2 regions of the Gemella sp. 27098_8_149 genome follow, and region 1 is predicted to be linked to the other one. Evidence: riboswitches for the same ligand, from Rfam matches in the RefSeq annotation. Region 1 holds a riboswitch; the other holds the start of a gene.
What was found. Region 1 has a riboswitch for thiamine pyrophosphate ahead of tenA (thiaminase II). Riboswitches for the same ligand answer to the same signal wherever they lie in the genome.
Positions count from the first base shown of each region.

Region 2: it holds a riboswitch for thiamine pyrophosphate, as region 1 does, so the genes downstream of both, O3801_RS05860 (ECF transporter S component) here and tenA (thiaminase II) in region 1, are expected to answer to the same signal.

Region 1 is NZ_JAPWCB010000025.1:3,189-9,285, forward strand. It holds gene thiM (hydroxyethylthiazole kinase) at 1-555, opposite strand, end outside; gene thiD (bifunctional hydroxymethylpyrimidine kinase/phosphomethylpyrimidine kinase) at 558-1,355, opposite strand; gene tenA (thiaminase II) at 1,359-2,039, opposite strand; TPP riboswitch at 2,183-2,280, opposite strand; gene O3801_RS07950 (hypothetical protein) at 2,608-4,359, shown strand; gene O3801_RS07955 (peptidase) at 4,575-6,097, shown strand, end outside.
Region 2 is NZ_JAPWCB010000011.1:14,426-20,522, reverse strand. It holds gene O3801_RS05885 (metallophosphoesterase family protein) at 1-444, opposite strand, end outside; gene tehB (tellurite resistance methyltransferase TehB) at 640-1,479, shown strand; gene O3801_RS05875 (GNAT family N-acetyltransferase) at 1,519-2,022, opposite strand; gene O3801_RS05870 (low molecular weight protein-tyrosine-phosphatase) at 2,163-2,621, opposite strand; gene tehB (SAM-dependent methyltransferase TehB) at 2,782-3,645, shown strand; TPP riboswitch at 3,709-3,797, shown strand; gene O3801_RS05860 (ECF transporter S component) at 3,879-4,436, shown strand; gene O3801_RS05855 (ATP-binding cassette domain-containing protein) at 4,436-5,806, shown strand; gene O3801_RS05850 (energy-coupling factor transporter transmembrane component T family protein) at 5,787-6,097, shown strand, end outside.

The sequences.
Region 1 (6,097 bases):
AACTTTAGGCATCATTGCGCTTCCGTTATGGATAGTTACTACTTCTCCGTTGACTGCAATAGCATCTACTTCACCAGTTACTACTATAGGGATATTATACTTAGCATTTGCTGCTAAGGCAATTTCATCAATATTATCTACTCCCGCACTATCAACTCCCTTAGAAGCTACATTTATTCCTACTAAAGATGCAATTTCTCCAGCATTTCCTCTGATAGCTGCTAATTTGTAATTGTTGATTAAATCATCTGATACTTTTTTTCTATAAGCTCCCGCTCCACAAGCTACAGGATCTAATACTGCGGGTACATTGTATTTTTCAGCTATTTTAAGTGCCTCTTGGTATAATTTCCAAGTTTCATCTGTTAATGTACCAATATTAATTAATAATCCTCCAGCATATTTTAATAAGTCTTCTAAATCTTCTGGATATTCACTCATCGCTGGTGATGCTCCTAGTGCTACTAATCCATTTGCTGTGAAATTTTTAACTACATCATTAGTTATACAAATTACTAATGGTGCTTTCTCTTTTAATAATTTTAAACTTGTCATATTTATAAATCTCCTTTAAATGCTATATGATTCACAGGGCCATTTCCATGACCTAGCTCTGGTGTGTATTTAATTGCGGCTGTAATAAATTTTTTCCCAATTTCTACAGCTTCAACAATACTTTTTCCTTTTGCTAATTCTGCTGTAATAACTGCTGAAAATGTACAACCTGTTCCATGTGTATGGTTGGTCTTAAATCTTTCGCTAGTCCATACTTTTTTAGTTCCATCATTTAAAAATAAATAATCTTTCGCTTCTCCTGTTAGATGTCCACCTTTTATAACGACTGACTTACATCCAACTTCATCGATAATGAATTTACCTGCACGATTAACATCATCTTCTGTTAATATTTTAAAATTAACAATTTCTTCTGCTTCAGGTACATTTGGTGTAATAATAGTTGCTAGTGGTAATATCTCTTCTTTTAGGTGTTTTCTCGCAACATCGTCTATCAATTTATCCCCACTTGTCGCAACCATGACTGGATCAACAACATAAGGAACATCTTTAGGTAAATACTTCTTAATTAATTTCATCATATCAGCATTTGCTATCATTCCAGTTTTTATACTATCAGGTGTTATATCATCAAACACACTTTTTAATTGCGCTTCTAATATATCTAAATCTAAATTTCTTATCATTTGAACACCTAACGTATTTTGTGCAACGACACTAGTAACTACAGCCATTCCATACACTTCTCGTGCTTGAAAACTTTTTAGATCTGCCATAATTCCTGCTCCACCCGTTGGATCAATTCCTGCAATAGTTAATGCAATATTTAGTTTACTCATGCCCTATACCTCTAAATCCCAACGTTCTTGTGTATAAGCCATATTGAAGAAACGACGTTCATGTTCACAACTTTCTAAGAAGTTTTTAATAAGTCTTTGTTTACCTTCTTCACTCATAAATTCAGCTTCACGATTGATAATTTTGTGATACTCAGTAAGTACTTCATCTACTAAGCCATCAGCATAAAACTCAACCCAGAATTTTAGTGGGTGGTCTTCAGCTAAATTGTGATTAGCTAAAATCTTTCTAGCTACCATTTTATAAATCCATGGACATGGCGCCATTGCACTTAGTGTTTCTGCCATACCAAATGCAAAGGCATTGTAGTACATATGTTTTATATAATGGTCTGCAGATGGATACCACTCTCCGCCTTTAATAATTTCTTGATAATCTCTCCCTATGTAATCTGCTAAGTTCTTGTGTGCAGCAATTTCCTCATTTAATACAAAATTAATCTGACCTAAGAAAAAGTTTTTTTCAACTTTATCATTACTTTTTGCTAAAAGAATGGCATAAATATCGCTAAAGTTCTCTAAATAAAGTGCATCAGCTTTCAGATAGTGCTCTACTGCTTTCTCTGATAAATCAGCACGAATTAATCCTTGAATAAAGCCATCATTATATATTTTATCAACGATTGGTAATGCCTTCTCTTCCATAATATCAGTAATAAGTTTCATAGGTATATCCCCCTAAATATATTTAATTTTAGTATAAAATAATATCACTTATGATAAATAAAAAAGTCCCCTTACTAACGTAAGAGAACTCTGAAACATATATTACTCATAGTATATTTTCCAATTGCATTGGATTAATTCTATTTTGAAAATATTCACGTTTCCTACGCTAGCATTATCTAGTTCAGGTCAAAGGGTCTAACTATGTTATCTCAGCCTACTGGCTCCCCCAGTGATTTTACTCTATTCACTTTCTAAATCGTAGCATAGAAAATATAAAATGTCAACAATTTAGTTTAAGGGCTTACAAAATTTATATAATTAAATTACTTTTATATCATAGAACTTTTTATAATAATATTTTTTCATATTTTAAAATTAACCTCTTTTCAAATATGGCAAATTTGTGAATTATCAATGTAATTTTATTGTAAATTTCGTCTATTTTAGGTTGTAAATGAAATTAGTTATCACTTTTTTCTTTATTAATTGACACTCTTGTATTATAATAGTTATGATAAATTTTATAATCACAAAATACAATTTTTAAGGAGAAATTTCTATAATTATGAAGAATAAAACATTATTAAAAGTTCTTTCTGCTTCTGCAATATTCACTGCAATCGCAGCAATAGAATCTTATGATCACAACGCATTCGCTACTGAAGTTGCAGCAACTGCTACTAACAATCAAAGCGATGTAGAAACAAAAACAGTACCTCAAGATGTTAAGAATTTACCAGATGGTACATACGATATTAAATCAGAAGCATTTAAATTCTACGGTAAAGATGGGGATCCATCTATGGCCTCGGCTGGATTAGACAAAGATAATACAAAATTGATTGTTAAAAATGGACAATACTCTGTAAATGTGAATTTCAAACCTATTGATTTGTTCAATCAGAAAGGTTACCTTGGTGATTTAAAATATTACGATGGTGATAAAACACATAGTAATCGCTACGATATTCAAGACAATGAGTTTAAAGATACGACTATCGTTGAAAATTATTCAGAAAATGAAAAAGATGCTTTTATAGATGTATACAAGAAAAAATTTCCTGGACGCACAGTTTATCCTAAAACTTTATCTTATAATGTAGACAAAAATAAAATCGACGCTAACAATAAACTGGAAACATATACTCAAGTATTCGTTCCTGTAATGGAAGCTTTCCCTACTGGTTCAGGTACTCAACGAATGATCCTTGAATATAATTTAAATTCATTAACTACAAAAACTATAACAGAACCTAAATATAATCTTGTACCACTAACAATGATGGATGCAACTGCTAACACTAAATCAATGGGAGATGGTGCAATCGACAAATCAAAAACTCGTGTTGAAAAAGTTGGAGATACATATCACTACTATGTAACTGCGAAAGATTTAGCATTCGGACCATACGTTGGTGAATTAACAAATCTTACAGTTAATGGTACAACTGCTACTCTAACTGAACTTGGTGGTTCAAATCACGAAAAACTATACCACTTCACAAGTAAAGAAAAATACGATGTAGTTAATGTGACAGTTGATGTTGACGCTGGTGGTAGACCATTCCACAAAAATACACCTGCACGTTTTGCATTCGATTGGGCTAAAGCTACTCCACTTACTAAAACTATCGTAAATCAACTTCAAAATGAAGAAAAAGCTAAAGCAAATGAAAAAGTTGCTACCGATAAAAAAGCTAAAGAAGAAAAAGCACGTATCGAAGCTGAAAAACTAGCTAAAGAAAAAGCTGAAAAAGAACGTATTGAAAGAGAAAAACTAGCTAAAGAAAAAGCTGAAAAAGAGCGTATCGAAAGAGAAAAACTAGCTAAAGAAAAAGCTGAAAAAGAACGTATTGAAGCTGAAAAACTAGCTAAGGAAAAAGCTGAAAAAGAAAGACTTGAAAGAGAAAAACCACCTGTAACTGCTAAAGGTGAACCTGCAATTGAAGAGAAACCTGAATTTGATTTAGATGGGTTCATTAGTAACCATAAAGGGCCAATTACAGTTAAAGGAGAAGCTACAATATTAGAAAAACCTGAATTTGATTTAGATGGGTACCTTAGAGAACAAAAACGATTGACTGAAGAAACAACTACTACATCAGATAAAAAACCACTTATCAATGATATCTTTGGACAATCTGAAGTTAAAGATACGTTTGTAGCTACTCCAGTAAGCACTAAAGAATCTAATGTCACTACTGTAAATGTTAAAAAATCATTAGCAAACACTGGTGTTAATACTGCAACTACAGGCTTCTTCGGATTAGTAACTTTACTATCTGCATTTATCTTACGTAGAAAAACTAATAAATAATTATTATTAAAACAAGTTTGGTGAATTCCAAGCTTGTTTTAATTTGTGTCTAAATTGTGACTTGTTTTTGAAGTTTTTGAGAAAAAAAGACCTGTTTTTAGGGATAGTTGATATCAATTATCATTTTTTTCTTTATTTTTTATAGCTTTTGTATTATAATAGTGGTAACGATTTAATATCTAATAATATACAAAATAAAGGAGAAAATTCCTAATATGAAAAATACAACATTATTAAAAGTTTTGTCAGCAACTGCAATTTTTTCTGCTGTTGCAGCAATCGAAGCATACGATCAAGATAGTTTTGCATTCGCAGCGGAAGAAACACCTGTTGTAGCAAATACAACAACTTCTGCTACGAAGCCAACTACTACGCAACCTACAGCGCCAGCATCTACTACTGGAGAAACTAATTCATCAGCAACTCCAGCAGTGAACTCTGCTGCAGCCCCCGCAACTACGCCAGCAACAGCAACTACTGCTCCTAAAGCTGAAGAACCAGCAACTGTAGCTCAAGATGTTAAAGCTTTAAAAGATGGGGAATATAAGATTAGTGCTGAAGCATTAAAATTCCATGAAGAAGGTCGTCCTTCTATGGCTGCCGCTGCAATCGATAATGAAAAAACAAAATTAATAGTAAAAAATGGAGAATACTCTGTAAATGTTTCATTTAAACCTATCACATTTGGTGGTCTTACTGGTTATTTAGGAGATTTAAAATACTATGATGGAGATAAGACACATGCAGATCGTGAAAAAATTGATGATCATGAGTATAAAGACTCAACTATAGTTGAAAATTACAGTGCCAATGATACTGACAATTTCGTAGATGTCTACAAAGAAAAATTCCCTAATCGTACTGTTTATCCAAAAACTGTTACTTTCAATGTAGATAAAAATAAAATTGATGCTAATAATAAACTAGAAACATTTACTAAAGTGTTTGTTCCTGTTATGGAATCTATTGGTAAAAAGAATAATACTCCTGGAACTGGAACTCAAAAAATGATTTTAAAATTTGATTTATCTTCTTTAGCTAGAAAAAAAGTCACAGCTGATAACTATGAAGCTGCAACTTACGAAAATCCTAACAAAGACGTTGAATACAAAGGAACTATTAAAAAAGACTTCCCTATCCACGTTCAAGGACATTTAAGAAATGCTAACAACAACGATGAAGAATCATTATACGGTTCTGCTTTAGATAGTTATGTTAAAGTTGAAAAAGTTGGAGATAAATACAAATATACTCTAAGATTCAAAAAAGGTCTTGCTGATGTAGGTGGAGAGTTCTACCCATTTGAATTACATAAAGTAGCATACCAAGGTAAAGATATTCCATTAACTACTTTAGCGTCAAACGGAAATTCTTCAGTAAAAGAAGGATCTATCATTACTGACAAACTATTAGAAAAAATTCAATTAGACGGTACTGCTCCATATCCTAACGGTGCTTTAATGTCACACTTTGTTACATTAAAACTATACTATGAAACAGCTACTGACTATAAGGAAAGACCTGTAAAATTAGAAGATGTAGTTGCACCTGCTAAACCTAAACCAGTTAAGCCTACACCAACTACACCAAAAGAAGAACCAAAACCAGCTACACCAACAGCTGCTGACCACAATGTTGATGCTGATAAAGTTCCATCTACATTCCCTGCTACAGTAAAAGCTGAATTAAATGGTAGAACTACTGGTACTGCTTCAATCTATGAAAATGCATTTGTTAA
Region 2 (6,097 bases), on a different contig from region 1:
ATGAACGAAATAATAATCTGAATTTTCGTATCTTGTTGGGAGGTTCTTAATCCACTTTCTCAAAGGCTTATGTTCAGCAGCAAATTTTTTAAAATAAATACCTCTAGTTTCAACTGTAGCCTCTGGGTAAAATGATTGTAGTGTTGTTAAACCACTATTTCTAAAATAATGATCCTGTCTTACAGAAAGATTATTACCATATCTCGCTTCTTTTATAGCCAAATTAAACATATCCTCATGATTTCCTAATAGAACTACATGATGAGGAAATTCTTGTTGCAAGTTATAGAAAAATTCCCAGACTAACTTTGTATTCTTTCCTCTATCACACATATCTCCCAGACATATTAACTTATCATGCTCTCTATTAAATTTTACCTCGTCTAATAATTTTCTCATTGTATAAAAACTTCCATGAATATCTGAAATCACTATTGTTCTCATAAAAACACCTACTTTATTAATCTCTTGTTTCTATAATAAATCAAAATAAAGAACTTGTAAATAGCAATACTCTAATATCACTAATGATATAATAATGTTTTTTATATTGTATTTAGATAGTTCTTTCGGTTATCATTTTTAATCAAGCATTTCACATGATATAATGTTAGTAAATTATCCAAAAAGGAGCAGCATATGGAAAGTAACTTACTTTGTTTTAAACGTACGCCTACTGTTACTGCTCTCTCTTTACCTAAAATTTATAAAGAGGGCTTCTTTACAGAAAGTGGAGTTTGGACAAAATTAACAATCATAAAAGGTAAAATGAAATTTGCTTTTCTTAATTTAGAAAATGAAATTATTAGACAATATTCACTAAATCCCAAAAGTGAAGTTGAACTTATTGAACCTCTCAGTGTTTTTAAAATTACACCTAACTCTACGGATTTACAATTTAATCTAGAATTTTATTGTTCGCGTGAAGACTATTTCTATAATAAGTATAAATTAAATACTCCTCATTCAGAATTTATCAATGCAATAAAAGTTATTAGTCCTTGTAAAACATTAGATCTTGGTGCCGGTAAGGGTAGACATTCACTCTACCTATCATTATTAGATTTTGATGTTACGGCAATAGATTACAATGCTGAGTTTTTACACGAATTAACAGATATTTCTATTAAAGAACAACTAGATATAAATGTAATTGACCATGACATTGCAAATGCTAATATTAAGGGGAGTTATGACTTTATTTTCTCTACAGATGTTTTCATGTATTTGAATGCAACAAGAATTCAAAGTATTATTTCTAACATAAAACAACAAACACACCTTAATGGTTACAACCTAATTGTCAGTGCATTAAATGCGACAAAATACGGTCGTCCTCTAATGCCACTTCCTTTCACTTTTATTGAAGGAGAACTTAAGGAATATTATGAAGATTGGAAAATCATCAGTTATTCTGAGAATATTACAGCTTCTCCTTATCCATATGCTATAATACTTGCTCAAAAAGTGTCAGAATAAAAACTAAACCCCACAAGACTTTTCTTGTGGGGCTTTCTTCTATTCAATATTTTCTCTAATATCTTTTTGATACCAAACTACATCATACCAACGATTAAACTTATAACCTACTTTCTCAAAGTGAGCTACTTTTCTAAATCCTCTTTTTTCATGGAAAGAAATACTCCCTTCATCTGGATAGGCAATACATGATGTCAATCTACATATTCCTCTGTCATAAAGTTGTTTTTCAAGTTCAGAATACAGCTTCTCTCCAACACCTTTACCACGAGCTTTTTCATCTAGGTAGATTGTAATCTCAGCTGTCCATTTGTATGCGTCTTTTGGATAAAACTCACTAGCATAGGCGTATCCTAGTATGTCATTTCCTTCTGTTGATACTAAAAACGGATATCTTTGTATAACTTTCGAAATTTTCTCTTCAAACTCATGTACACTTGGCACAGTATAATCAAAGGTTATTGCCGTATGTTCTACATAAGGTCTATAAATATTCACTAATTTCTCCGCATCTTCTAATTCAACCATTCTAATGTTTATCATGATTTTCTCCTTAAATACTTTCTCTTACAAAGTCAACAATAGTTTTTGCAACATCTTCTTGTTGAGCTCTTCAAAACTTTTCCTACTCCATTTCCTCCTTGCATGTAATTTAATATTAGTACATATCCTATTTTACCCTATTAAAGATTGTCTTTCTTGATTTTATCTAATAAAGCCGTACATCCTTTAGTTACATCATTAAAAGTTGTTTTGAAATCTCCTGTATACCACGGATCATCGATAATTCTATCTTCTCCTGCATACTCTAATAATTTCTTAACCTCTCCTGTTTTTCTACCTGCAATAAATTTTTTTATATTTTCTATATTACTGTCATCCATTCCCACGATATAATCTGCATCTAAATCATTATCGTTTAGAATACGAGAATACATCCCTTCTACACCGATACCAACTTTAGCAAGTTCTTTTCTAGTTCCACTGTGAACTGGATTACCGTGTTCCCAACTACTTGTTGCAGCTGAATCAATAAGTATTTTTTCACTTAAACCTTCTTTTTCTACCATATCTCTAAATATTGCTTCTGCCATAGGTGAACGACAGATATTTCCTAAACAGACAAATAACACTTTTACCATTTTTTCAATACCTCACTTATATTTATTATCTATCTTATTATAACACAAAGAGATTAGTTCAACATCATAAAGACATAAGCGCTAAATTCCCCTACTATTTTATTTTTATATTTTAAATGATATAATTAAATTAAACTTAACAACCAATAAGGAGATTAGTATGACAAAAAACTTAGTATGCTATAAACAATTACCACTTTGGACAGCCGAAACACTTCCTAAACCATTTAGGCAAAAACACAATACTAGAAAAGACGTCTGGGCAAAATTAACTATTCTTAAAGGAAAACTCCAATTTACAGAATTAACTGAAGATAATGAAGTTATAGCTGAGCACATTTTCACTCCTGAGAGTAATATTCCTTTTGTAGAACCGCAAGCATGGCATCGTGTCGCGCCTTTATCTGATGACTTAGAATGTTTCTTAGAGTTCTACTGCGAACCTAAAAACTACTTTTCAAACAAATACGATATTAACCCTGCTCATTCTGAAGTAGTAGAAGCCCTAAAGACTATTAAGCCTTGTAAAACATTAGACTTAGGCTCTGGTCAAGGTCGTAATTCTTTATTTCTTTCTAAACTTGGTTTTGAGGTGACTGCCGTAGATAATAATATTCCTGCTCTAGAATTTTTAATGGAAACATCTAAAATTGAAAATTTAGATATTAAAATAGGAAGCTATGATATCAACACAGCAGCCCTTAGAAATACCTATGACTTCATTCTTTCAACAGTAGTTTTAATGTTTATCGAAGAACAATCTATTCCTAAAGTTATTAGAAATATGCAAAATCAAACTAATATTGGTGGTTATAATTTGATAGTAGCAGCAATGTCTACTGATGATGCACCTTGTCCACTTCCTTTCCCTTTTACTTTTAAAGAAAATGAACTAAAAGAATATTATAAAGACTGGGAATTTATTAAATATAATGAGGATTTCGGACAGCTTCATAAGACTGATGCTAATGGTAATAGATTTAAACTGCGTTTTGCTACTATGCTAGCTAAAAAAATTAAATAAATTTTTTCTGTAAGCTACTTTTTTGACACCGTTATCAACTCATGTTATAATTTTAACTAATCATTAAAACATTTGGGGTGCTTTTTGCTGAGAATATACCCATAGAACCTGATGTTGTTAGGACAGCCGTAGGAAAATGTTTAATCTTTATCAAGTCTATTTTAAAGTATATATATAATTTAAAAATACCTCTTGTTGTTTTAATGAATAAAAAATAACAGGAGGTTTTTCTTATGAAAAAATGGTCTACAAAGGACATAATTACTATAGCCTTAATAGGTTTCTTATTCGGGGGGATATTCCTTGCAACAAGCTTGGTTTACGTTCCGTTAAAAGCTGCTCTTGGAGCAGTAGGGTACGCACCTTTTGCAAACTCAATTTTATTTGGGTTGTGGGTTATGGCTGGTCCAGTTGCTGCAGTACTTATTCAAAAACCAGGTAGTGCTACACTTGGTGAAGTTCTAGGAGCATTAGCAGAGATGTTATATGGTTCATACTTTGGTGCTGCGGTTCTTGTTTCAGGATTAGTACAAGGAGTAGGATCTGAAGTTGGTTTCTTAGCTACAAGATACAAACGCTACGATACATTTTCACTATTCCTTTCTGCCGTAGGTATTACGCTATTTAGCTTCGCTTATAAATATTTCCAAGCTGGTTATGAAGCATTTTCTGTAGGTATGATTCTAGCAATTCTAATTGTACGTTTTATTTCTGTATTTTTCTTCGGAGTTGTCTGTGTTAAACTAATCTTGAACATCGTAAATAAAGTACAAAACAGTGGTAATAAATAATGAATATCATAGAAATCGATAATTTTTCTTTGAAAATTAAAGATAAAGTCTTATTTGATAATGTTAGTTTAAAAATAAAAGAACATAGTTGGTTAGTTTTAACCGGAAATATTGGTAGTGGTAAGTCTACCCTACTTCGTACTATTTGTAAATTAAATAAAGAACATTACGAGGGAGTAATTACTTACAAGGGGAAAAATATTGTTGATATTCCTATGCAAGAACATGTTAAAAATATAGGGTATGTCATGCAACATGCGATTAATCAATTTGTTATGCCTACTTTGGAAGAAGAAATAATATTTGCATTAGAGAATTTATGTCTAGAGCCACAAATTATTGATGAAAAATTAGACTACGCTTTGTCTATTACAAATACTGAAGAAATTTCTACAAAACACATTCATACATTATCTGGGGGAGAGCGTCAACGAGCTGCATTTGCAGTAGCATTAGCTATGGGAAGTGAAATTTTAATTTTAGATGAGCCATTTGCCAATGTTGATAAGAAGACTCGTAATTCTCTTCTGAATCTTCTAAAAGACTTAAACAACCATGGTGTAACTATAATCGTATGCGATCACGAGCACCGACTATACTTGAATTATGCAGACACCTTTACTTATCTTTCTGATGGGAATTTAGAGTTGGTAACAAATCCAACATCTAAAAATTCTAATGTGAAATTATGCAACAACACTCAATCTGAACAAATTTTAAGACTAGAAAATATTTCTATTCAACAAGGGAAAAAAGAATTATTAAATATCGATAATTTTCATATATTTAAAGGAATTACGACTTTAACGGGAGATAATGGAACAGGAAAAACAACATTATTACATGCTATTTCACAATTAAAAAAATACGATGGAAAGATATACTTTAATGAAGAAAAGGTAAAAAAATCAAGGAAGTTATATAAAAAAATAAGTACTTGTTTACAAGATGCATTTCAACAGTTTATTAGCTTGATGCCTCGTGAAGAGATTTCAATGCAAAAAGATATTTGGGAACACGCTACCTTATGGCAAGAAAGACTTTTAAAAGAATTTAATTTAGAAAAAGAACTTGATAAAAGTCTATATTATTATAGCGGTGGTCAGCGAAAACTTATTCAACTTATGTGTTTATTAAGCCAAAAAACTGAGCTATTGCTTCTTGATGAACCTTTTACTCATCTTGATGAAAGAGCCTGCTCATTTATAATGGATTGGATTGAAGAAAATAAAAGACTTACTGGACAATCATTTATTATTGTAAGTCATAGATTAGAGCCACTAAATAATAGGAGCGATTACCATATTGAAATTTCAAATAACACGCTACATCATATAAAGGAGGATTATTATGGAAAAGAAAATAATTAGTCCTACCCTTGCCTTAATAGTATTATTATTAACTATTTGGATTTCATTTAGTAAATTATTAGTTCTTAATTTTGTGATTATAGGTTTAACAATTCTCTACTTTTGTCTATCAAGATACTGGAAAAAGTTACTATATTTCATCCTAGTACCACTTTTACCTGCATTAGGTTCTGCTTGGGCTATCATTGTTCATAGTTCTAATTATAAATTTGCTCTATTAATTTTTTCTAGGACATATAGTTTTGCAGCCTTAGGATTAATCACAGCAACATATATTTCACTTGTAGAATT